Regions from separate parts of the Bacillus pretiosus genome, predicted to be linked through region 1. Evidence: predicted binding sites of a transcription regulator. Region 1 holds the regulator's gene; the other holds the start of a gene.
The links. Region 1 encodes Rex, which represses fermentation and respiration genes when NADH is low (regulators of the CRP and FNR family bind a similar motif). Its sites were predicted from a motif close to TTGTGAAATATTTCACAA; they were not measured.

Region 1 (11,827 bases):
TTCTATAGAAGAAGACCGAATCATCCTTATTGTAGACTGGTTGCAAATGTTAAAAGATACAGGAAAGCCTGTTTTATTTATTGGTAACGATGTTAAACTGCACAAAGAGACGATTATCGAACATTTAGGCAACCAAGCTGTATTTGCTCCCTTCACTAAAAATAACCCAAGACCAAGTGAGTTAGCTTTCTTAGGGTTACAAAAAGAAGAACAAGATGTACATTCATTTGTTCCTAGTTATCTTCGTTTAGCTGAAGCTGAAACAAAGTGGTTAGAAAGTCAAAACAAGTAGGAGCTTGCAGAAGATGGATATGATATTTAGAAAGATGGAACTCGATGATATCGCTCAAATTGTAGCTATTGAAGAAGCGTCTTTTTCAACTCCTTGGACTGCAGATGCCTTTCACCGTGAGTTAACGACGAATGAACATGCACATTATGTTGTGCTAGAAAAAGATGGTCGTGTAATTGGGTATTGTGGATTGTGGATAATTATTGATGAATCACATATAACAAATGTAGCTATTTTACCAGAATACAGAGGTCAAAAGCTAGGGGATGCTTTATTGAAAGAAGTTATTTCCGAAGCGAAAGATTTAGGGGTAAAAACGATGACGCTTGAAGTACGTGTATCAAATGAAGTAGCAAAACAGTTATACAGAAAATACGGATTTCAAAATGGTGGAATTCGTAAACGATACTATGCAGACAATCAGGAAGATGGTCTCGTAATGTGGGTGAATATATAATGGAAAAAAATACGATTATACTTGGTATTGAAACAAGTTGTGATGAAACAGCAGTAGCAGTTGTTAAAAATGGAACGGAAATTATTGCGAATGTCGTTGCATCACAAATTGAAAGTCATAAACGTTTTGGCGGAGTTGTACCAGAGATTGCATCCCGTCATCATGTAGAAGAAATTACAGTTGTGTTAGAAGAAGCTTTAAAAGAAGCAAATATCACATTTGATGATATTGATGCAATTGCTGTAACAGAAGGACCTGGGTTAGTAGGAGCGCTTTTAATAGGGGTAAATGCAGCGAAAGCAGTGGCTTTTGCACATGATATTCCTCTAGTGGGTGTTCATCATATAGCTGGGCACATTTATGCGAACCGTTTAGTAAAAGAAGTTCAATTCCCACTACTATCACTTGTTGTATCTGGTGGACATACGGAGCTTGTTTATATGAAAGAACATGGTTCATTCGAAGTGATTGGTGAAACAAGAGATGATGCAGCTGGAGAGGCATATGATAAAGTAGCTCGAACATTATCCATGCCATATCCAGGTGGTCCTCACATTGATCGCCTTGCACATGAAGGGGAACCGACAATCGATTTGCCTCGTGCATGGCTAGAACCTGATTCGTATGATTTCAGTTTCAGTGGATTGAAATCAGCAGTTATCAACACTGTGCATAACGCGAAACAACGCGGGATAGAAATTGCACCGGAAGATTTAGCAGCAAGTTTCCAAGCGAGTGTAATAGATGTGCTTGTAACGAAAGCATCTCGTGCAGCAGAAGCGTATAACGTAAAGCAACTGCTTCTTGCTGGTGGAGTAGCTGCGAATAAAGGACTTCGCGCACGTTTGGAAGCGGAATTTGCGACAAAAGAAAATATCGAGCTAATTATTCCTCCACTATCTTTATGTACCGATAATGCAGCGATGATTGCAGCCGCAGGTACAATTGCATATGAACAAGGAAAACGTGCTACATTAGCTCTAAATGCAAATCCAGGATTAGATATTGAAGAATAGTTATGCACAAAATTAACCACAGCTTGTGGATAAAACCCATATTATCTGTTGATAATGTGGGTTTTATTGTGTATATAAAATGTTGATAACTTTTTTGGAAGTTGTGGATAATGTGGAAAAGTTATTTTGGGGTTTATTTTATAAAGGTGGATATGTGTATAAACCTGTGGATAAAGCAGAAGAAGTCTGACCTTTGAATGTATTCTTTTTTGGGAAATAAATCGCAAGAAGATATCTCTAAAAAACATTTTGAAATGTCCCCTTATTATAGGGGCGAGCCAACATTGTCAAACTTTGTCGGTAAATCGGTATGTCGTGTCGAATCGTTTATACCCCAGCTAGAAGATAAAAAGGATGTCGCATAGTCAAAAATCCCGACTTATGAGACATCCTTCTTATTCATACTCTTATAAATGTAATTCTTCCCATTCTGCCATACAAGCATCAAGTTGCTCTTGTAGTGTTTGCTTTTTCGTTGTAATTTCACTAGCCTTTTCATAATCTGCGTATATTTCTGGTAAGCAAAGTTGATCTTCTAACGTAGCAATTTCTTCTTCAAATTCTACAATATTTTGTTCTAGTTCCTCAATTTTTCGAGTGCGTTGACGTTCTAATTGTTTACGCTCTTTTTCTTCGAGATAATTTAATTTTTCTTGCGCTACAGTTTTTTGAACAGGTGCTTGGTTTTCTTGCTGTTCTTGTTGTTCAAATGCTGCACGTTCAATCATTTCATTTTTCTTCTCCACATAGTAATCGTAATCGCCTAAATACTCTTGTGCACCTTCTGTTGACAACTCAACAACGGTCGTCGTTACACGATTAATAAAGTAGCGGTCATGTGAAACAAATAGAAGGGTGCCTGGATAATCAATTAAAGCATTCTCCAAAATTTCTTTACTATTTAAATCAAGATGGTTCGTAGGTTCATCGAGAATTAATAAATTTGATTTTTGCATCATAAGTTTTGCAAGAGCTAATCGAGCTTTTTGTCCACCACTAAGAGAAGATACTGGTTTTAGTACATCATCCCCTGTGAATAAGAAGTTACCTAATATCGTGCGAATTTCTTTTTCGGGCTGCAATGGATATTCATCCCATAACTCATTTAAAACTCGCTTAGAAGATGTTAAGTTTGCTTGTTCTTGATCATAATAACCAACAGATACATTGGATCCGAAAGAAACATCACCATTTAATAGTGGTAACTTATTCACAAGTGATTTTAATAATGTGGATTTTCCAATTCCGTTTGGACCAACTAAAGCAACGCTATCCCCGCGAGTTAAGCGCATAGTTACATGTTCAATAATCGGATCATCATCATAGCCGATAGTTGCATCCTTTACTTGTAAAACATCATTTCCACTTTGTTTTTCGATATCGAAGTAGAAGGATGCTGACTTAGAATCACCTAATGGTCTAGTCAATAATTCCATTCTATCTAATTGTTTACGACGGCTTTGAGCACGTTTTGTCGTAGATGCGCGCGCTATATTTTTTTGAACGAAATCCTCAAGCTTAGCGATTTCATCTTGTTGTTTTTCATAACGTTTCATGTCTTGCTCGTATAATGCTGATTTTAAGTCTAAATATTTACTGTAGTTACCAACAAATCGTCTGCTTTCTTTATTCGAAATTTCATATACTTGTGTAACGAGTTTATCTAAGAAATAACGGTCATGGGAAACGATTAGTATTGCGCCAGGATAGCCTTGTAAATATTGTTCAAGCCATGTTAATGTTTCGATGTCTAAATGGTTTGTAGGCTCGTCCAAAATAAGTAGGTCTGGTTTCGTTAATAATAATTTACCGAGAGCTAATCGTGTTTTTTGTCCACCGCTTAATGTAGAAATCGTCGTCTGGTGCGTTTCAACTGGGAAGCCAAGACCACTTAAAATCGAGCGAATATCTGCTTCATATTGATATCCACCTTGATCTTTATAATCTAATTGCAATTGGTCATAATCAGCTAATAATCTTTCATATGTAGCCTCGTTTGAAAAGTTTTCTTCTTTTCCCATCTCTTGCTCTAGCCTTCGAAGTTTTGTCTCCATTTGCTGCAAGTGTGTAAAGACGGTTAACATTTCATCCCAAATTGTTAAAGACGTTTCTAACCCGGTATTTTGAGCTAAATATCCGATTGAGACATCTTTTGGTTTTATAATTTCGCCACCATCATGAGATAGCTCACCAGCTATTATTTTTAATAGTGTAGATTTTCCGGCCCCATTTCGTCCGACTAATGCGATACGATCTTTCGTTTGAACTTCCAATTTTATGTTTGCAAGAATCGTTTCGGCACCGTATAATTTCGTAAGCGCGTTTACTTGTAATAAAATCAATGTTTTCACCTCAAATAATTTCTTAACTTTGCCATGTTTATATTTCTCAATCATACTAAAAATAGTGTATAGTTTAAAATAAAGAGAGAATACTTCTTCTCTTTATTATACAGGGAAATTCATGAGTGCTAAACTTCTGTATTTGATTCAAGTATATGAATAAAGGTAGGAAGAGAGGAGAGGTTATATGGAGCAGCAAAAAATTCCACAGGCCACTGCCAAACGATTGCCTCTATACTATCGATTTATCCAAAACTTATCTCTTTCTGGTAAGCAACGTGTTTCATCAGCCGAATTGAGTGAAGCGGTAAAAGTTGATTCCGCAACGATTCGAAGAGATTTTTCATATTTTGGAGCGTTAGGGAAAAAAGGTTATGGATATAACGTAAATTATTTATTATCATTTTTCCGTGAAACACTCGACCAAGATGATATAACACGTGTAGCACTTATTGGAGTAGGTAATTTAGGGACCGCTTTCTTACATTATAATTTCACGAAAAACAATAATACAAAAATTGAAATGGCGTTTGATGTTAGTGAAGAGAAAGTCGGGACAGAAATCGGGGGCATTCCTGTATATCATTTAGATGAATTAGAAGAACGTTTATCAACTGATATACAAGTGGCAATATTAACAGTACCCGCTACAGTGGCACAATCTGTAGCAGATAGATTGGCAGAAACGAACGTGCATGGTATTTTAAATTTCACACCAGCGCGCTTAAATGTGTCAGATAATATAAGAATTCACCATATTGATTTAGCGGTAGAGTTACAAACACTTGTTTACTTTTTAAAGAATTATCCACAATAAAACGCAGAGGAAGCGACCTCTGCGTTTTATTATTGTTTTTTCTTTGTGAATTTAACTAAGATAAGGCGAAGTGCCAAATTAAAATCAATTGTTGCCATAACTGCAAATAGTATTGTCCACATATTCCAGATTGTATCTGTTACGTTCGTAATGGCGAAGCGTGTAAAGATACATCCTAGAAGGAAGTACAATGCAGCCATGAACAATGGTGAGTTCCTCATACTAAAAATCCTCCGATAAAGCCTTGCATTTTTTCAGCTTCTTTAATCATTTCTTGAATTTGTTCATTGCTCATTAAAACTTGAGCAACTGCAACTAATGTATTCATTGCAACATGAGCTGCGATAGGGACGATAATACGCTTCGTTTTTACATATAAAAAGGCGAATACGAGTCCCATAGAAGTGTATACCAATAAGTGAGTGAAATCAAAATGAATTGCTGCGAATACAAGAGAACTAATGATAGCAGCAATAAAGAAGTTAAACTTCTTATAAAGTGTACCAAATAAAATTTTTCTAAATACGATTTCTTCCAAAATAGGTCCTATTATAGAGATAACGATAAGGAACCAAGGTGTCGTTTTTGCGATATCCATAAGTCTTGCTGTATTTTCTGATCCAGGTTTAATTCCTAATACACGCATTTCTATCATACCGGCAATACTTTGTGAGAAAAATGCTAGGAAGAACCCGATAAAAATCCAACCAATCGTAGCTGGAACAGTAGAGCGCATTGTATCTAAACGTCTGTCACGAATATCTGTTCTAAGTAACCAAAGTACGATACATAATGCAATAAAGAAGCTAATGATTGCCCAGTGGCCAGTTATGAGTTGAAATTTCTCTTCTCTAGTAAATCCCCTGTTATCATAAAGTCCAGTTTTCAGCAGAAGTGGTAATCCAGCAATGGATGATAACTGCATTAAAATGTATGTAACGATAACCCACCAATATTGTTTTTTCAAATGGTTTAACCATCCTTTCTAACTCTAGTGTATGAGATAAGGTAGGATAACATGTAAGTATGCTACCTACGATATAAACCTCGCTTAAATTATGTTTTTTTCGTAAATCCTTATTTGAAATTATAATAGAAGACAGGAGAAAGTTGTGTGTATAGCGAAAACAACTTAGGGTGTCCTTTCATATTGTAACATACGAGTAGGGGAAACAACGATTCATATAGTAAAGGTAGAAGAAGAGGGACTCTATATAGAAAAGTGTATAGCTTAATTTGCGAAAAAATTATGATTTTTTTACTTGCAAAAGAAATTGAGATTATTTATTATTATAAGTGTGTTAGCACTCGGGTGACTTGAGTGCTAATAAATAAAATTTACATAACAAAATGAGGAGGTTATTGTTCATGCTAAAGCCATTAGGTGATCGCGTTGTAATTGAGCTTGTTCAAGCAGAAGAAAAAACAGCAAGTGGTATTGTATTACCAGACACTGCAAAAGAAAAACCACAAGAGGGTAAAGTTATTGCAGTAGGTACTGGTCGAGTGCTTGAAAATGGTGAGCGTGTTGCTCTAGAGGTAGCTGCAGGTGATCTTATCATCTTCTCAAAATATGCAGGTACTGAAGTAAAATATGAAGGTACTGACTACTTGATTTTACGTGAAAGTGACATTTTAGCAGTTATCGGTTAATTATATAAATCTTAAAAAATTCAAGGGGGTCAATTATTATGGCAAAAGATATTAAATTTAGTGAAGAAGCACGTCGTTCGATGCTTCGCGGTGTCGACACTCTTGCAAACGCAGTAAAAGTAACGCTTGGACCAAAAGGTCGTAACGTTGTACTTGAGAAAAAATTTGGTTCACCACTTATTACAAATGATGGTGTAACAATCGCAAAAGAAATCGAATTAGAAGATGCATTCGAAAACATGGGTGCAAAATTAGTAGCAGAAGTTGCTAGCAAAACAAATGATGTAGCTGGTGACGGAACAACAACTGCAACTGTATTAGCACAAGCTATGATTCGTGAAGGTCTTAAAAACGTAACAGCTGGTGCGAACCCAATGGGTCTTCGTAAAGGTATCGAAAAAGCTGTTACTGCTGCAATTGCAGAATTAAAAGAGATTTCTAAACCAATCGAAGGCAAATCTTCTATCGCACAAGTAGCTGCTATTTCTGCAGCTGACGAAGAAGTAGGTCAATTAATCGCTGAAGCAATGGAGCGCGTTGGTAACGACGGCGTTATTACTTTAGAAGAATCTAAAGGATTTACAACAGAATTAGACGTAGTAGAAGGTATGCAATTTGATCGTGGATATGCATCTCCTTACATGATTACTGATTCTGACAAAATGGAAGCAGTTCTTGATAACCCATACATCTTAATTACTGATAAGAAGATTTCTAACATCCAAGAAATCTTACCAGTATTAGAGCAAGTGGTACAACAAGGTAAACCACTTCTTATCATCGCTGAAGATGTAGAAGGCGAAGCTTTAGCTACATTAGTAGTGAACAAACTTCGTGGTACATTCAATGTAGTAGCTGTTAAAGCTCCTGGATTTGGTGACCGTCGTAAAGCAATGCTAGAAGATATCGCAATCTTAACTGGTGGCGAAGTAATCACTGAAGAATTAGGTCGTGACTTAAAATCTGCTACAATTGAATCTTTAGGACGTGCTGGTAAAGTTGTTGTAACGAAAGAAAACACAACTGTAGTTGAAGGTATCGGAAATTCACAACAAATCGAAGCTCGCATCGGTCAAATCCGCGCGCAATTAGAAGAAACTACTTCTGAATTCGATCGTGAAAAATTACAAGAGCGTCTTGCAAAACTTGCAGGTGGCGTAGCAGTAATTAAAGTAGGTGCAGCAACTGAAACTGAGTTAAAAGAGCGCAAACTTCGCATTGAAGATGCACTTAACTCAACTCGTGCAGCAGTAGAAGAAGGTATCGTTGCAGGTGGTGGTACTTCACTTATGAACGTATACACGAAAGTAGCTTCTATCGTAGCTGAAGGCGACGAAGCAACAGGTATCAACATCGTACTTCGCGCACTAGAAGAGCCAGTTCGTCAAATCGCAATCAACGCTGGTCTAGAAGGATCTGTAGTTGTAGAGCGTCTAAAAGGCGAAAAAGTAGGCGTTGGTTTCAACGCAGCTACTGGCGAGTGGGTTAACATGCTTGAAACTGGTATCGTAGATCCAGCTAAAGTAACTCGTTCTGCACTTCAAAACGCAGCATCTGTTGCAGCTATGTTCTTAACGACTGAAGCTGTAGTTGCTGACAAGCCAGAACCAAATGCACCAGCAATGCCTGACATGGGCGGCATGGGCATGGGCGGTATGGGCGGAATGATGTAATTCCGTTTGCTCGAAAAACATCCATTTCTATATAGAAATGGATGTTTTTTTATGTTTTTTAGAAAAGGAAATTAATTTCTGTAGAATTTTGTCGCTTTCTCTCTTGACCATATCGATACTTCATTGTTAGAATCTAGGGAGATAATATAAAAAAATCCTTCATATATCCTCGATGATATGGTTTGAGAGTCTCTACCGGGTTACCGTAAACAACCTGACTATGAAGGCAGTGCGTCTTATATTTATAAAGAGCGGAAGACTATCTTTCTTTATAAAGCCAGACCCCTGCCTTTTCTTTGTTATGAGACTAGAGGCGGAGGACTGGCTTTTTTTATTATATTAGTAATGCTTTTTGCCTAATTGGTAAAAATATTTATATACGAGAACTAACGTTGGGGTGATTATTTTGAAGAAGCAGCATGATACAATTATCGTTTTAGATTTTGGGAGTCAGTACAATCAGTTAATAGCACGTCGAATTCGTGAGTTCGGTGTATACAGTGAACTTCATCCACATACAATTACTGCAGAAGAAATTAAAGCAATGAATCCAAAAGGGATTATCTTCTCTGGTGGACCAAATAGTGTATACGGTGAAGGCGCATTACATTGTGATGAAAAAATCTTTGAACTAGGATTACCGATCTTTGGTATTTGTTACGGTATGCAGCTTATGACGCAACACTTCGGTGGGAAAGTAGAACGTGCAAACCACCGTGAGTACGGAAAAGCTGTTCTTAAAGTAGAGAACGAATCAAAATTATATGCGAACCTTCCAGAAGAGCAAGTTGTATGGATGAGCCATGGTGACTTAGTAACTGGTTTACCTGAAGGATTCGTAGTAGATGCAACAAGTGAGTCTTGTCCAATTGCTGGTATGAGCAATGAAGACAAAAACTTATACGGTGTACAATTCCACCCAGAAGTACGTCATTCTGAGCACGGTAACGATTTAATTAAAAACTTCGTATTCGGCGTATGTGGTTGTTCTGAAGGATGGAACATGGAGAACTTTATCGAAGTAGAATTAGAGAAAATCCGTGAAACTGTTGGAGACAAAAAAGTACTATGCGCACTTAGCGGCGGTGTAGACTCTTCTGTTGTAGCAGTATTAATTCATAAAGCAATCGGCGATCAATTAACATGTATTTTCGTTGACCACGGCTTACTTCGCAAAGGTGAAGCAGAAGGCGTTATGAAAACATTCAGCGAAGGCTTCCACATGAACGTTATTAAAGTGGATGCACAAGAACGCTTCATGAACAAGTTAAAAGGTGTAGAAGATCCAGAACAAAAACGTAAAATCATCGGTAATGAATTCATTTACGTATTTGATGATGAAGCTTCTAAATTACAAGGAATGGACTTCCTAGCGCAAGGTACACTTTATACAGACATCGTTGAAAGTGGTACAGCAACTGCACAAACAATTAAATCTCACCATAACGTTGGTGGTCTTCCAGAAGACATGCAGTTCAAATTAATTGAGCCTTTAAACACGTTATTTAAAGATGAAGTACGTGTATTAGGATCAGAACTAGGAATTCCTGATGAAATCGTATGGCGTCAACCATTCCCAGGCCCTGGTCTTGGTATTCGTGTATTAGGTGAAATCACAGAAGAGAAATTAGAAATCGTTCGTGAATCTGATGCGATTTTACGTGAAGAAATTATTAAAGCGGGCTTAGACCGCGAAGTTTGGCAATACTTCACTGCGCTTCCTGGTATGCGTAGCGTAGGTGTTATGGGTGATGAGCGTACTTACGATTACACAGTAGGTATCCGCGCAGTAACATCTATCGACGGTATGACAGCTGACTGGGCACGTATCCCTTGGGACGTATTAGAGAAAATCTCTGTACGTATCGTAAACGAAGTAAAACACGTTAACCGTATCGTGTATGATATAACAAGTAAGCCACCAGCAACTATCGAGTGGGAATAGTATTATAAAAAAAGATCCATCTATTGCTCATGCATAGATGGATCTTTTGTGTTTTGCTCTTAATACGAACGAAAATGCAAAAGTTTGTAAAAATGTTCGTTTTTAAATTGACAAAACTACTTCATCGAGTTAATATGAGTATGTAATTCAAACGAAAAGTGAATATTATGCCGTCGTATAATATCGGGGATATGGCCCGAAAGTTTCTACCTAGCTACCGTAAATGGCTTGACTACGAGGCGTTTAGATAAAGATGAGGGTAAACTTGTCTTTATTCATAGAACGCTTCCATGTATATGCAATGGAAGCCTTTTTTATTTTTAATAGATAAAAGAGGGCTAGGGAGATTACGGCGAGTAATCATATAACGGGGGAAACGTAAGATGAAACGCTATTTTCAGTTTGATGAACTCGGTACAAATTATAAAACAGAGTTCATAGCAGGTTTAACGACATTTTTATCTATGGCTTATGTACTATTTGTCAATCCTGCTACGCTGTCACTTGGAAATGTTAAAGGGTTACCAGCAGGTACAGGAATGGATCCGGGTGCAGTATTCGTTGCTACAGCATTAGCAGCAGCGATTGGTTCGTTAATTATGGGGATATTCGCGAAGTATCCGATTGCTTTGGCGCCGGGTATGGGAATTAACGCGTTCTTTGCTTATACGGCAGTGTTAACGATGGGTATTCCATGGCAGACAGCAATTGCTGGAACGTTAATGTCAGGTATTATCTTTATTATTCTTACAGCTTCAGGTATTCGTGAAAAAATCATTAATGCAATTCCATCAGAGTTAAAGTTTGCAGTAGCGGCAGGTATCGGATTATTCATTGCCTTCCTTGGCTTCCAAAATGCCGGAATTATCGTGAAAAATGATGCTGTTCTTGTTGGGTTGGGGGATTTAACAAAGGGCACAACGTTACTAGCAATCTTCGGGGTTGTTACTACAATCATCTTCATGATTAAGAAAGTTAATGGTGCAGTGTTCTACGGTATGATTCTTACAGCAATTTTAGGAGTAGCGACAGGATTAATTGATACTCCAAAAGCTGTAGTGGGAGCAATACCGAGTCTAGAACCAACGTTCGGTGTGGCGTTAACTCACTTCGGAGATATTTTCACTGTTCAAATGGTGATTGTTATTATAACGTTCTTCTTTATCGATTTCTTTGATACAGCAGGTACACTTGTAGCGGTTGCGAATCAAGCTGGATTAATGAAGAACAATAAATTACCACGTGCAGGAAAAGCATTATTTGCAGATGCGATTGCAACTGTAATCGGTGCGATCTTAGGTACATCAACAACAACGTCTTACATTGAATCTTCTGCAGGGGTAGCAGCGGGTGGACGTTCTGGATTTACAGCAGTTGTAACAGCGGGATTCTTCTTGCTGGCACTATTCTTCTCGCCATTATTAAGCGTTGTAACACCAGCTGTAACAGCGCCAGCATTAATTATTGTAGGGATCTTGATGGTTTCATCTTTAGGCGAAATTGATTGGAAGAAATTCGAGATTGCAGTACCAGCATTCTTTACAATCATTTCAATGCCACTTACGTATAGTATTGCGACAGGGATTGCAATCGGGTTTATCTTCTATCCAATTACAATGGTAGTAAGTGGTC
Region 2 (11,827 bases), 1.0 Mb from region 1:
CCTTGATTATGGTCTGCCATAATGAGTCTTCTTCTCTGCAAACCGATCTTTTTCCCCGTTATAATCCAAACAAACGTACCAAGTGCCATAATTCCTAAGCCGCCTAATTGTAAAATAAGGGCTAACATAATAATTCCTGCCGTAGTAAATGTATCTGAAATTGTAACAACAGACAGTCCCGTAACACTTACCGCACTAACAGATGTAAAGAGGGCATCGATAAATGTCCATTTCACACCAGACTTCGTAACAAACGGGAAACTAAGCAATATCACCGATACAACTACTGCTAATAAATAAAATAAAACAATGAGTTGTACAGGACGTAATTTTTGTAAAAACTTTTTTATATCTCTCATTCCATCACTTCGCTACCTTTTTTCTATCGATTAAATAAAGAAAAATCTTCACTTTCTTTATTTGTAAATAACTGCTCAAATAATTTGGCAAATACCATTCCATACACAGTTCCATTACCTCCATATGGCAATGCGTAAAATAAATTATGTATCTCTTTGTCTTCTTTTAAAATAGGGAGACCATCATGACTACCGCCAAATGCTGCCGCCCAATAGTACTCTGCCTGTATATTCTTATACTGCGGGAACATCTCTTTTACAATGTTAATAAGGATATCACGCTTATGCAATAATTTCGTATCACCAATTGTTTGAATTTGCATCGCTTCATCTAATCCGCCTACAATAATACGGTTTTGATACGTTCGAAAATATAAGTAAGGCCGTGCTGTTTCCCAAATTAATGATTGTTCATGCCAGCCTTCAAATGAATCTACCTTATTTGTCACCACTGCATATGATGTTTCCACTGTTGTATTTTTTTCTTTCTTTCCGAAAAGTGCTTCATAACCTGTCGCCATAATAATATTCTTTGCTACAATTTGATTTCCTGTTTTCGTGTAACAAATTAAATCATTTTGGCGTTTTTTTATATGTATGGCCTCTGTATGCTCAAGTATAGTAGCTCCCATTTGATTTGCTTTATGCAAAAGGCTATGCGCTAATAAATACGGATTCACTTCGGCATCACCATGCGTATATAACGCTGCTTGTTTTATAAATGAATACTTCTTCTTCATATGTGAATCGGTAAAATATTCAACCGGGAATCCATAATGGCGTAACGTATTATATTCTTCTTGTAAAAACGATACATCCTCATTTCTACTTGCATAATACAAACTACTTCGCGGAATAAACTGGGGATCAATATCGAGAGTCGGTACAACTTGCTCCATTGTTCGTAGCGCTTCGTAACAAAGCTTATATGCTCGTACCCCCTTTTTTTCACCAAATGTATGGATAAGTGAGGTTAGCGATTTATCATGAAGAAATTGTAGTAAACCTGTATTAGCAGCTGTGCTACCACATGCGATTGCTCGTTTTTCAATGAGCGTAACACGCATTCCAATTTTCGCTAACGAATACGCTATATGAGCACCTGCTTCTCCGCTTCCGACTACAAGCACATCACATATCATATCATTTTCTAATGATGGATAACAAGGTATAGAAACTCCTGTATTCCAAAACAACTTACCAGTCATAAGTTTCATAATTATACTCCTAAAATATAAATTTCTCCTTTCTATCTTTTGTTATTTCCCATAAAAAAATCCAACTAACATACGCTAGTTGGACTTTTTATTTTTAATTAGAACGCTCCTCCAGCCAATTTCCAACCGTCGGATATGTTTGTTTTACCGCTGTTCCACCGTAAACGATCGACATATGTCCCGTTGGTAAACATACATATTGTTTATCTGTGCTAGAAATATGGTCTAGCAAAGCTTCTACTTGGCATGGCAGGGCGATATGATCACGTTTCGCAGAAATATTTAAGACATTCGCCTTAATATTTGCAAGGTCTACCTTTTGTCCGCGAATAACGAGTTCACCTTTCACTAATTTATTATTTTGATAAAAATCCCGAATCCATTGTCTATACGATTCACCTGGGAATGGAATACCGTCACCAACCCACTTTTGAACTAATTTCCAGCTTTCGACGAAGCGCTCATTTTCTGAACGATCAAGTAAAGCGACATATGGACCTACAAAGTTTGTAATTGGTTTTAACATCTTATTTCCGAAATCAATCATTTCTGGCGGAATATTTCCGAATGTATCAACCGCTTTATCTAAATTGAAGTATTTCTCATCTAATAAAGGACCGTATAATCCTGTTTCAGAGAAATCAAAAGGACTTGTCATAAAGATTAAGTTGCGAATTGGCATGTGTGGATGAAGTGCTGCATAAATAGAAGTTAGCGTTCCACCCATGCAATAACCAAGTAAAGAAATCTCGTCCGATTTCGCAGTTCTCATTACTTTCTTCACTGCTTTTGCAATATAATCAAACACGAAATCATCAAATTTCAAATGACTATCTTCTAAACCAAATGTGCCCCAATCAAGCATATACACATCAAAACCACGATCTACTAAATATTCCACTAAACTATTTCCTGGAGTTAAATCCATAATATACGGTTTATTAATAAGCGCGTATATTAATAGGATTGGAACTCTCTGTGTTTTTTCTTGTTTTGGAATGTAACGATACAGCTTCGTTTTATTCTTCGTCCAAATAACTTCTTTTGGTGTTAAACCAACTTGTGGTTCTGGTTCGCGTAATAAAACTTCGCTCGCTCTTTTCACACGGCGATATGCTTTACGATATTCTTCTGGGTACAACTCCAATTGCTTTTCCCATTCCGTTACGAATGTAGTCATTTTTCTATCTCCTTTTCGGTCGATTTATTTCTAAAAAAAGAAGTGCATTCCTGCTATGGATATGCACTTTTTTCTCGATTCATTACATGTATAATCCACCGTTAATGTTTAATTGCTGACCTGTGATATATGCACCGTCACGGCATAGGTATACTACACCTTTTGCAATTTCATCAGCTTGACCAAAACGTTTTTTCGGGATTTTCGCAACGATTTTTTGACGTACTTCTTCTGGTACTTCTGCTACCATTTCAGTATCAATAAATCCTGGGCAAATTGCGTTTACAGTTACATTTGTTTTTGCAAGCTCTAATGCTAATGATTTTGTAAATCCTAACATACCTGCTTTTGCTGCAGAGTAGTTTGTTTGTCCAAATCCACCAGCTTGGCCAATAATAGAAGAAATACTAATGATTCTTCCTTCTTCTGCTTCCGATATGTATGGAAGTACCGCGCTTGTTGTATTAAATACACTGCTCAAGTTCACGTCAATTACGCGCTCCCAATCTTCACGATTTAATTTTTTGAATGTACGATCTCTTGTAATACCAGCATTATTAACAAGAATATCAACTTTACCAAAATGATTCACAGCTTCTTCTACAAGTCTGTTTGCATCTTCTACTTTCGAAACATCCGCTTGAACTGCATAAACGTCATGTCCTTCTTTTCCTAATTCATTTACTAAGTTTTCAGCTGCTTCTTTACTGCTGTTATAGTTAATAACTACTTTTGCTCCCTCTTGTGCTAATGCTACTGTAATTGCTTTTCCAATTCCTTTTGCCCCACCTGTTACGATTGCTACTTTGCCATTTAATTGAACCATTTCTTTTCCCCCTTAAATGAATTTGTGAACGATTGTTATGAATCATTTTGGTACTCATATTAATAGAGTCCATATATTAATTATGTTTCGTTGTTTATACATGAAAAAGAGATTCTCCCTTTCCCTTTTACACGTTATAAACAAACGCTATTATCATTTTTTATTTTCCGGCTTATTCGCAGGTTTTACTTCTTCTTTTGCAGGTACTTGTAGTTTCGCTAGTACTGCATTTTGCTTTTCTAGTAACTCTAAAATTTGATCAACTTTCGTTTCTAGCGTGCGAATATCTTGTTTTACTTTCGTAACATCACGCTTTAATGTAGGAGCTTGTCCTAATGAATCCACTTTCTCTTCTAGAATTTCCTCAATGTTATCAACTTTATTTTCTAAATTGATAACAAGCGTAGCTACTCTAGCGATATCCTCTCTCGTCGGCACATTCACCTGTTCTAAATAATTTTTTGTCGTATCATTTAATGCTTTTTGATAAAACAAATTCAAATCTAGAACGCTGCCCATCCAAGCAGAATATTCTTCTGTTTTAATTGTTTCATTGAGCGCTTTTCCCCAAAATGTTTCGGTTTGTTCATAAGCATTTTTCCATGCTTGCAATGGATCGAATTTTTGATCAATCACTTCGCCTACACTCCCTTTTTCGTTTTTGAAACAATTCAACCTATTCACTATTTTCTAATATTCTGAATAAAACTTCAAGTCTATATTTTATTTTTCTTTATTTTCCGATAAATGTGTTGACATTAAAAACAGATAGGTGTAAATTGCACTTATAAGCAAAAAAATTCCATCTAACTGATTCATGAGGTGATGCACAATCATGCTACATAATGAACCAGAACACCCAGAAAGTTTGGAAAAAAACCAAGCGAAACAACCAAACTCCATGCCCAAAAACTTCTTAGTTCCTTTCTTACTTCTCTGTCTAAAAGACTGGAGTCTTCATGGTTACAAACTCATTCAAATGCTAATGGACATCGGCTTTTCTTCTGTTGACCAAGGTAATGTGTATAGAACATTGCGCAAGTTAGAAAAAGAAAATCTCATTTCTTCCACTTGGGATACAAGTGAAGGCGGGCCAGCGAAACGAATTTATTCTTTAACAGAATATGGAGAGCAATATTTAACAACATGTGCAACTTCTTTTGAACATTATCAAAATATGTTGCGGACGTTTTTTACGTTATACACCAATGCGTTCTTTCCATTTTCTACTTCTCCAGAAAAGGATGAAAAGGATTCTTCATCTTCACCTGGTGGTACAGCAGAGTAATCTGCGTTCACAATATGCAAAAAAACATTTGGAGGTCAAACAATGGAAACTAAACCATACGAATTAGTCGATGCATTTTGGAAAAACTGGTCTCAATCTCTTTCCCTCTTCTCTTCAGCTGGGAAACAATTAGAGCAACTTACTTTAGAAACTTTAAAACAACAACAAGACGCTTTGCATAAATTAACATCAGGGGTAGATGAACTAGAAAAAGAACTACAACAATTCACTGCTCAGTTCAATAACCAATATACAGATTACGTGAAGCAATTAACTGGAAACTCCTTAAATGATCAAATTAACGAGTGGCAAGGGAAATGGAATGAACTTTCTAATCAAATGCACCAACTGACTGTTTCTCCTACGAAAACATCTTTGTCTATTCTTACTCAAACTAGCGGTCAATTTGAAGAAACAACAAAACAATTTATTGAACAACAACAATTACAACGTGAAGAGGTTCAAAAACAGTTAGAAGTTTTTTTGGGAGAGTTCAAGTCCAAACAACTAGAACTCGCAAAGCAGTTCGAGGAAAACTCAAAAAATTTATTTACTTCCATCAAGTAAGAAAAATGTGGGAGCTAACTGCAGCACAAACAAAACTCTTTCTTCCTCCTACTACATCAAGATGGCTAGCATTTTTCGATATGGAAAAGAAGGAGGCCAAAATGAATCCATTTCAAGAAGCACAAACTGTTCCGGAGCTTCGTTATGATGAGATTCAAGTCGGTGATCAAGCATCCCTTACAAAAACTATTACGGATGAGGACGTTATTAATTTTGCAAAATTAACTGGAGATGTGAATCCTATTCATATTTTAGATTCTTTTGCAAAAACAACAATGTTTAAAGAACGTATTGCTCATGGCATGCTCGTTTCCAGTTTCATTTCGACGATTCTTGGAACGAAACTCCCTGGCAAAAACACGATTTATTTATCTCAAAACGTTTCATTCCGTGCTCCTGTCAAAATCGGTGATACACTTCGCGTTGTGGCAGAAGTCATTAAAAAACGAGACGATAAAAAAATCATTACGTTGCAAACAAACATATATAATCAATCCGGTGATATTGTCGTGGAAGGTACAGCGACAATACTGAAAAAAGAGTAGCAAATTTGCTACTCTTTTTTCTATCCAATAACTTCTAATCACACCGATTACTTCCGCGTATGAGTACGTCGTTTCCACATAAAATAACGTTACCAGTTTAGATAAGTATTTAGCTGAATTGGACTACTCATAAGGATGTGTATCAACATGGTAAAAACAAACAAATTACTAGTTCCAGGTGCAGAACAAGCGCTTGAACAATTTAAATATGAAATCGCACAAGAATTCGGTGTTAGCTTAGGTTCTAATACAGCATCTCGTTCTAACGGTTCAGTTGGCGGTGAAGTAACGAAACGACTAGTCGCTTTAGCTCAACAACAATTACGTGGATAATACAATAACCTATGGCTTAGAGGCAGATATTCTCTGCCTCTTTCTATTTTTAACATACATAATCGTGCTTTTTCACATACTAGTAAGAGCAAACTGAAAGGAACGATATGTGACATGAAACGGATTAATATTAGCATGAGTCCTCCCCGTGTTCTTACTTTGTCTTTTATTATGTTATCAGTTATCGGTACATGCTTATTAAAACTACCAATTGCTACAACAACTTCTATTTCATGGATCGACGCTTTATTTACAACAGTTTCTGCTTGTACTGTTACTGGGCTTGGTGTTGTAGACACCGGAAAAGTATTTACTTTGTTTGGACAGTGTGTCATTTTAACGCTTATACAAGTAGGGGGACTTGGCATTATGAGCTTTGCCGTTTTAATTGCGATTATGCTCGGCAGAAAAATTGGTCTTCAAAACCGAATTTTACTGCAACAAGCGTTAAACCAAACGAACATTGGTGGTGTCATTCGTCTTGCCAAAGCATTATTTTTATTCTCTTTTACAGTCGAATGTATCGCTACTTTGATTCTTTCTTTTGAATGGGTACCAAAATACGGGATTGCTAAAGGGATCTATTATAGTTTTTTTCATTCAATCTCTGCTTTTAACAATGCTGGTTTTTCTGTGTGGAGCGATAATTTAATGTCCCATTCTCATAGCATTCTTGTCAATCTCGTTATTTCCTCCCTCATTATTTTAGGTGGGATTGGTTTTACAGTAATCGTAGATATAAAAAGAAAGAAAAATTTTAAAAACCTTACATTACACTCAAAACTTATGCTCTCTTCTACTCTAATCGTCAATATTATTGCGACTGTTTTTATTTTTATATTCGAGTTCCACAATTCCCTTTCTATGAGAGGATTTACCCCATTTGAAGAAGGAATGGCCGCTTATTTCCAGGCGGTTTCAACTCGTACTGCCGGGTTTAATACAGTTGATATTTCTGCATTATCAAAGCCCTCCCTACTATTAATGATGCTCCTTATGTTTATTGGCGCTGGTAGTGCTTCAACCGGTGGTGGAATTAAGTTAACAACATTTTTAATCATGTTTTTTGGGGTATTTAAATTTTTACAAGAACAAGATGATATTGTCGTTTTTAAAAAATCTATTAAAGATACTCTCATTGTCAAAGCATTGACCATCACTATTATTTCCATTTCATTTATCTTTTTTGCTATTTTAATTTTAAGTATTACTGAGCGAGTTCCTCTATTGATGAGTGCTTTCGAAGTATTTTCTGCATTTGGGACTGTCGGTCTCAGTATGAATTTCACACCACACTTAACTATGATCGGAAAAGCTATTATCATCTTTATGATGTTTTTTGGGAAAATGGGACCTTTAACATTGGCTTTTTCATTTGCACGTAAAAAGAACCGAAAAATAAAATATCCGAATGAAGATATTTTAACAGGTTGACAACCGTATACATTATCCATATAATGAGAGTACAATAGCATATCTCCAAAGGGGAGTAGCGTCCAAGAATATTTCTTGGAAACAAAGTCGTCATTACGTAGAACTTAGTTCTTCCGGCTTTGTTGGCATTTTCATTACATATGTCTAGCAAGACCTTTGCCTATTAACGGCAGAGGTCTTTTTTGTATTAATTTCCAAATTCTTCCAAAGTTAATAGGCAGGAGTATGGGGAAACTAAATAGTGGGGAAATTCTTCACTTATTTAGTACTTATAGAAATGAGAGGAGAATGTACATGGATGTATCATTATTATTGGAGTATGGTTGGGTATTACTCATCCTAATTGCACTAGAGGGGATTTTAGCGGCTGATAACGCTCTCGTTCTTGCAATTATGGTAAAACATTTACCAGAAGAAAAACGAAAGAAAGCATTATTTTACGGATTAGCGGGGGCATTTGTTTTCCGATTCGGATCGTTATTTATGATCTCGTTCTTAGTCGACGTATGGCAAGTGCAAGCAATCGGTGCCATTTACCTTATGTTTATAGCTGGTAATCACTTATTTAAAACGTATGTTAAAAAGAATACGGATGAAGAAACAGAAGAAAAAGAAGCAAAGAAAAAACAAGAGAACTTTTGGTGGACTGTATTTAAAGTTGAGGTTGCTGATATCGCCTTCGCAGTTGATTCAATTTTAGCTGCAGTTGCGTTAGCAATGACTTTACCAAAAACAGGATTAGGTACAATTGGTAGTCTTGATACTGGGCAATTCGTTGTTATCTTTGTAGGTGGACTTATCGGGTTAATCATCATGAGATTTGCAGCAACTGCTTTCGTACAAATCTTAAAACGTAAACCAGGACTTGAAACTGCAGCATTCTTAATTGTAGGTTGGGTTGGTGTGAAACTAGCAGTTTATACATTAGCGCACCCTGCATTAAATGTAATTCCGCATTCATTCCCAGAATCTACACTATGGAAGCTTACATTCTGGATTGTATTAGTGGGAATCGCAGTTGGCGGTTGGTTCTTCTCGAAAGAAGTAGAAGTAAAAGTAGAAAAGAATTTAGACGAAAAAGCGCTGTAATTACAGCGCTTTTTCTTTTTCCCTTCCCCTCTCAATGTCCAGAAAAAATTCTATTATACTACCATTTGTAAGCGTTTTCTCGATATATGTATGTCCTTTTTGTGAAACATTGCACAAACTTATTGAAACTAAGAACAATTCCATGTACTTTATTCATATAAGGAGTATTTATAGATGATGTACTAAAGGAGCGTATTACTCATGCTAGAGCAAGGAATAGATTATGTTGTCAAACTGGCTAAGAGCAAAAAACAAATGCTAGATACAAACCCGATGCAATATTTCATTCGTGCCGCACTTGCGGGTATTTATATCGGTTTTATTATTGTACTATGTTTTAAATTAGGTAACTTTTTTCACATTGCAGATTCACCGGCAACTTATTTAGCTGCTTCTATGTTTTTCGGAATTGCCCTCGTACTTATTATATATGGCGGTGCTGAATTGTTTACTGGAAACACAATGTACTTTACTGTAGCAACTTTAAGAAAAGAAACAACGATTTCTGATACACTTCGTAACTGGGTCGCTTGTTATGCAGGGAATTTAGCTGGAGCTTTATTCTTTGCCTTACTATTTTATGCAACTGGAATTTTCGAAGCAATTGATCACGGCCATTTCATGAATAAAGTAGTAGAAGGAAAAATGAATACACCTACAATGCAATTATTCTTTAAAGCAATTTTATGTAACTGGCTTGTATGTCTTGCGTGTTTCTTACCTTCTCAAGTTAAAGGTGATACAGCAAAAATTATGATGATGATGCTACTCGTTTTCACATTCTTCTTATCTGGTTACGAGCATAGCATTGCAAACTTATCACTGTTTGCTCTATCTTTAGTTTCACCGCATCCGGAGACAATTTCTTTTGCAGGTGCTATTCATAACTTAATTCCAGTTACAATCGGTAACATTATTGGCGGGTCCGTCTTTGTCGGCATGGTATACCATTACTTAACAAAGAAAGCACCTGACGTGAAACAAGAAGAAACTGAATTAGTAGCGGCTCAACAAGAAGAAATCATTCCGTTACAAGCACATATGAAACATTAAAAACTCCAAAGTAAAACTTTGGAGTTTTTAGCTCCCCACATATTTAACAACAAGGTGCGGATTAATTTCGCCTTCTTCCTTTCCCTTATTAATTCTCTGTTTCATCTTGTGCATACCGATGACATCATTCGTATGAAGGTGAATTTCATTTACATATAAACCCTCTTTACAAAAAGCCTCTACAAAATCTAATCCATTTCTTTTCCCCCATCCCATATTAAAATCAAGGGAAAGAATATTCACATCATAATCCCGAACCATTTGCAAGGCACATTCTACTGTAGTGGCGGGCACATACCCGTACGGACAACTTCTTTGATCATCCATATATACATTCATGTTCTATCCTCTCTCTATTTTGTATACGTGAACAACATGTAACATATTGCCCCAAGGCTAATAAAAGGACCGAACGGAATTTGGCTCCTCATTTTCATACGTTTTAATACTATACCAACTCCAAAGAAACAAAGACTAAAGCAAGATGCTAAAAATAAGATCATAAAAATCCCTTTCAGTCCCACTATAAATCCAAGTAACGAAAGTAATTTTATATCTCCTCCACCAAGCCCTTCTGGATATATCTTTTGCATGCAATATAACAAAATGAATATAACGCCACTACCAACTATACTATCTGTCCAAGTCACTAACGGCACAAAAACACATTCTAAAATAAGTAAACAGGCAAACCAAGCTAAAATACGATTGGGGATTAACATATATATGTAATCTGTAACTGAAATAATAAGAAGTAGAGAAAAAAGCGATAAAATGATGATAAGCTCCCGTTCCACCCCAATCATATATACAGTAAGAAGAAATATCATTCCTGTTACAAGTTCAAATACTACGTACAAAATTGAAATTTTCCTCTTACAATTCGTACAACGTCCTCTTTGTATACAAAAAGAAATGATTGGAATCAATTCTTTTGGCTTTAGCACATACTTACAATAATGACAATGTGAACGCGGGGTAATGATAGACTCACCAAGTGGTACTCTCATCGCAATTAACATAAAAAAAGAACCAAACACCATCCCCACTAACAATGCATATAAATAAGTGAACATCCCTTCCTCTCCTTTCCAGAAGAACATAGCAAAAAAAGGAGAGAAATTCTACTTCATATTATTTCTATTCTATTAAAAAAGCAGGCCATTTTCTGGCCTGCTTTCCCCTCTTTTATACGATGAAATATACTGCTTTTAATGGTCCGTGTACTCCGACAACAAGATTCATTTCAATATCTGCCGAGTTACTAGGTCCTGTAATAAAGTTAATACAAGATGCTACTGCCTCGCCATTTTCTACACGTGTGTTCATATCCTGAACTGCTTGTGTAATACGAGGCACAAGTGTTTCACGTGGAATAATAGCAAAGTATACAGTCGGTAAAAAGTGTAAAGAACGACCTTGGCCTTTATGACTTTGTACAACAATCGTACCAGATTCAGCTAAAGTATAATCACTAAATGCGATTCCAATATTCGCTCTTTCTGCGATACGCATATTCTCTTCTTTTTTCTCAGGATCCCATACATTCACTTCAACATTTTGCTTTGGAAGCTCTTCTTTAAATAAAGAAGTCAATCCATAAGAATCAAAACGTTCGTCTGCCGATAACATAATAGGTCCCCCGCCGTTTTCCACGATTACTTTTTGAATATCTTCACGTAAACGGTCGTTTGTCGTTTCTACTACAGTTGTATGAATGTTTGTACATTGATTTTTAAATACTTCTAACAATTCTTCTTTTGAATAATCTTTTAGCGTTTCTACATTCACATTACTTTTCCATGCTGGACGCTTTACGCCTTCCGTTTTCCGCTCACGTCCAAGTTCTTTTGCAATATTATCTAGAAAGGACTCACGGTTTTGAATTAATCCTGTCATTATTTGTCCCCGCCTTTCTTATGATCTTTATACCAAT

Region 2: a site for Rex is predicted at 8,938-8,955, ahead of ACU8YW_RS06650 (formate/nitrite transporter family protein). Genes of this name have one in related genera too.

What each region holds. Positions count from the first base shown of each region.
Region 1 is NZ_CM129593.1:254,442-266,268, forward strand. It holds gene tsaB (tRNA (adenosine(37)-N6)-threonylcarbamoyltransferase complex dimerization subunit type 1 TsaB) at 1-292, shown strand, start outside; gene rimI (ribosomal protein S18-alanine N-acetyltransferase) at 306-749, shown strand; gene tsaD (tRNA (adenosine(37)-N6)-threonylcarbamoyltransferase complex transferase subunit TsaD) at 749-1,765, shown strand; gene ACU8YW_RS01505 (ABC-F family ATP-binding cassette domain-containing protein) at 2,173-4,107, opposite strand; gene ACU8YW_RS01510 (redox-sensing transcriptional repressor Rex) at 4,295-4,924, shown strand; gene ACU8YW_RS01515 (YdiK family protein) at 4,954-5,145, opposite strand; gene ACU8YW_RS01520 (CPBP family intramembrane glutamic endopeptidase) at 5,142-5,891, opposite strand; gene groES (co-chaperone GroES) at 6,293-6,577, shown strand; gene groL (chaperonin GroEL) at 6,616-8,250, shown strand; purine riboswitch at 8,390-8,491, shown strand; gene guaA (glutamine-hydrolyzing GMP synthase) at 8,657-10,195, shown strand; purine riboswitch at 10,349-10,450, shown strand; gene ACU8YW_RS01540 (NCS2 family permease) at 10,579-11,827, shown strand, end outside.
Region 2 is NZ_CM129593.1:1,277,547-1,289,373, reverse strand. It holds gene ACU8YW_RS06705 (TrkH family potassium uptake protein) at 1-359, opposite strand, end outside; gene ACU8YW_RS06700 (NAD(P)/FAD-dependent oxidoreductase) at 383-1,576, opposite strand; gene phaC (class III poly(R)-hydroxyalkanoic acid synthase subunit PhaC) at 1,671-2,756, opposite strand; gene ACU8YW_RS06690 (acetoacetyl-CoA reductase) at 2,839-3,582, opposite strand; gene phaR (polyhydroxyalkanoic acid synthase subunit PhaR) at 3,736-4,218, opposite strand; gene phaQ (poly-beta-hydroxybutyrate-responsive repressor) at 4,418-4,870, shown strand; gene phaP (polyhydroxyalkanoic acid inclusion protein PhaP) at 4,913-5,437, shown strand; gene ACU8YW_RS06670 (MaoC family dehydratase) at 5,539-5,982, shown strand; gene ACU8YW_RS06665 (alpha/beta-type small acid-soluble spore protein) at 6,130-6,315, shown strand; gene ACU8YW_RS06660 (TrkH family potassium uptake protein) at 6,430-7,749, shown strand; yybP-ykoY riboswitch at 7,788-7,953, shown strand; gene ACU8YW_RS06655 (MeeY/MeeF family manganese export membrane protein) at 8,044-8,838, shown strand; gene ACU8YW_RS06650 (formate/nitrite transporter family protein) at 9,040-9,891, shown strand; gene ACU8YW_RS06645 (cyclic-phosphate processing receiver domain-containing protein) at 9,919-10,230, opposite strand; gene ACU8YW_RS06640 (prepilin peptidase) at 10,245-10,967, opposite strand; gene ACU8YW_RS06635 (LutC/YkgG family protein) at 11,080-11,790, opposite strand; gene ACU8YW_RS06630 (LutB/LldF family L-lactate oxidation iron-sulfur protein) at 11,790-11,827, opposite strand, start outside.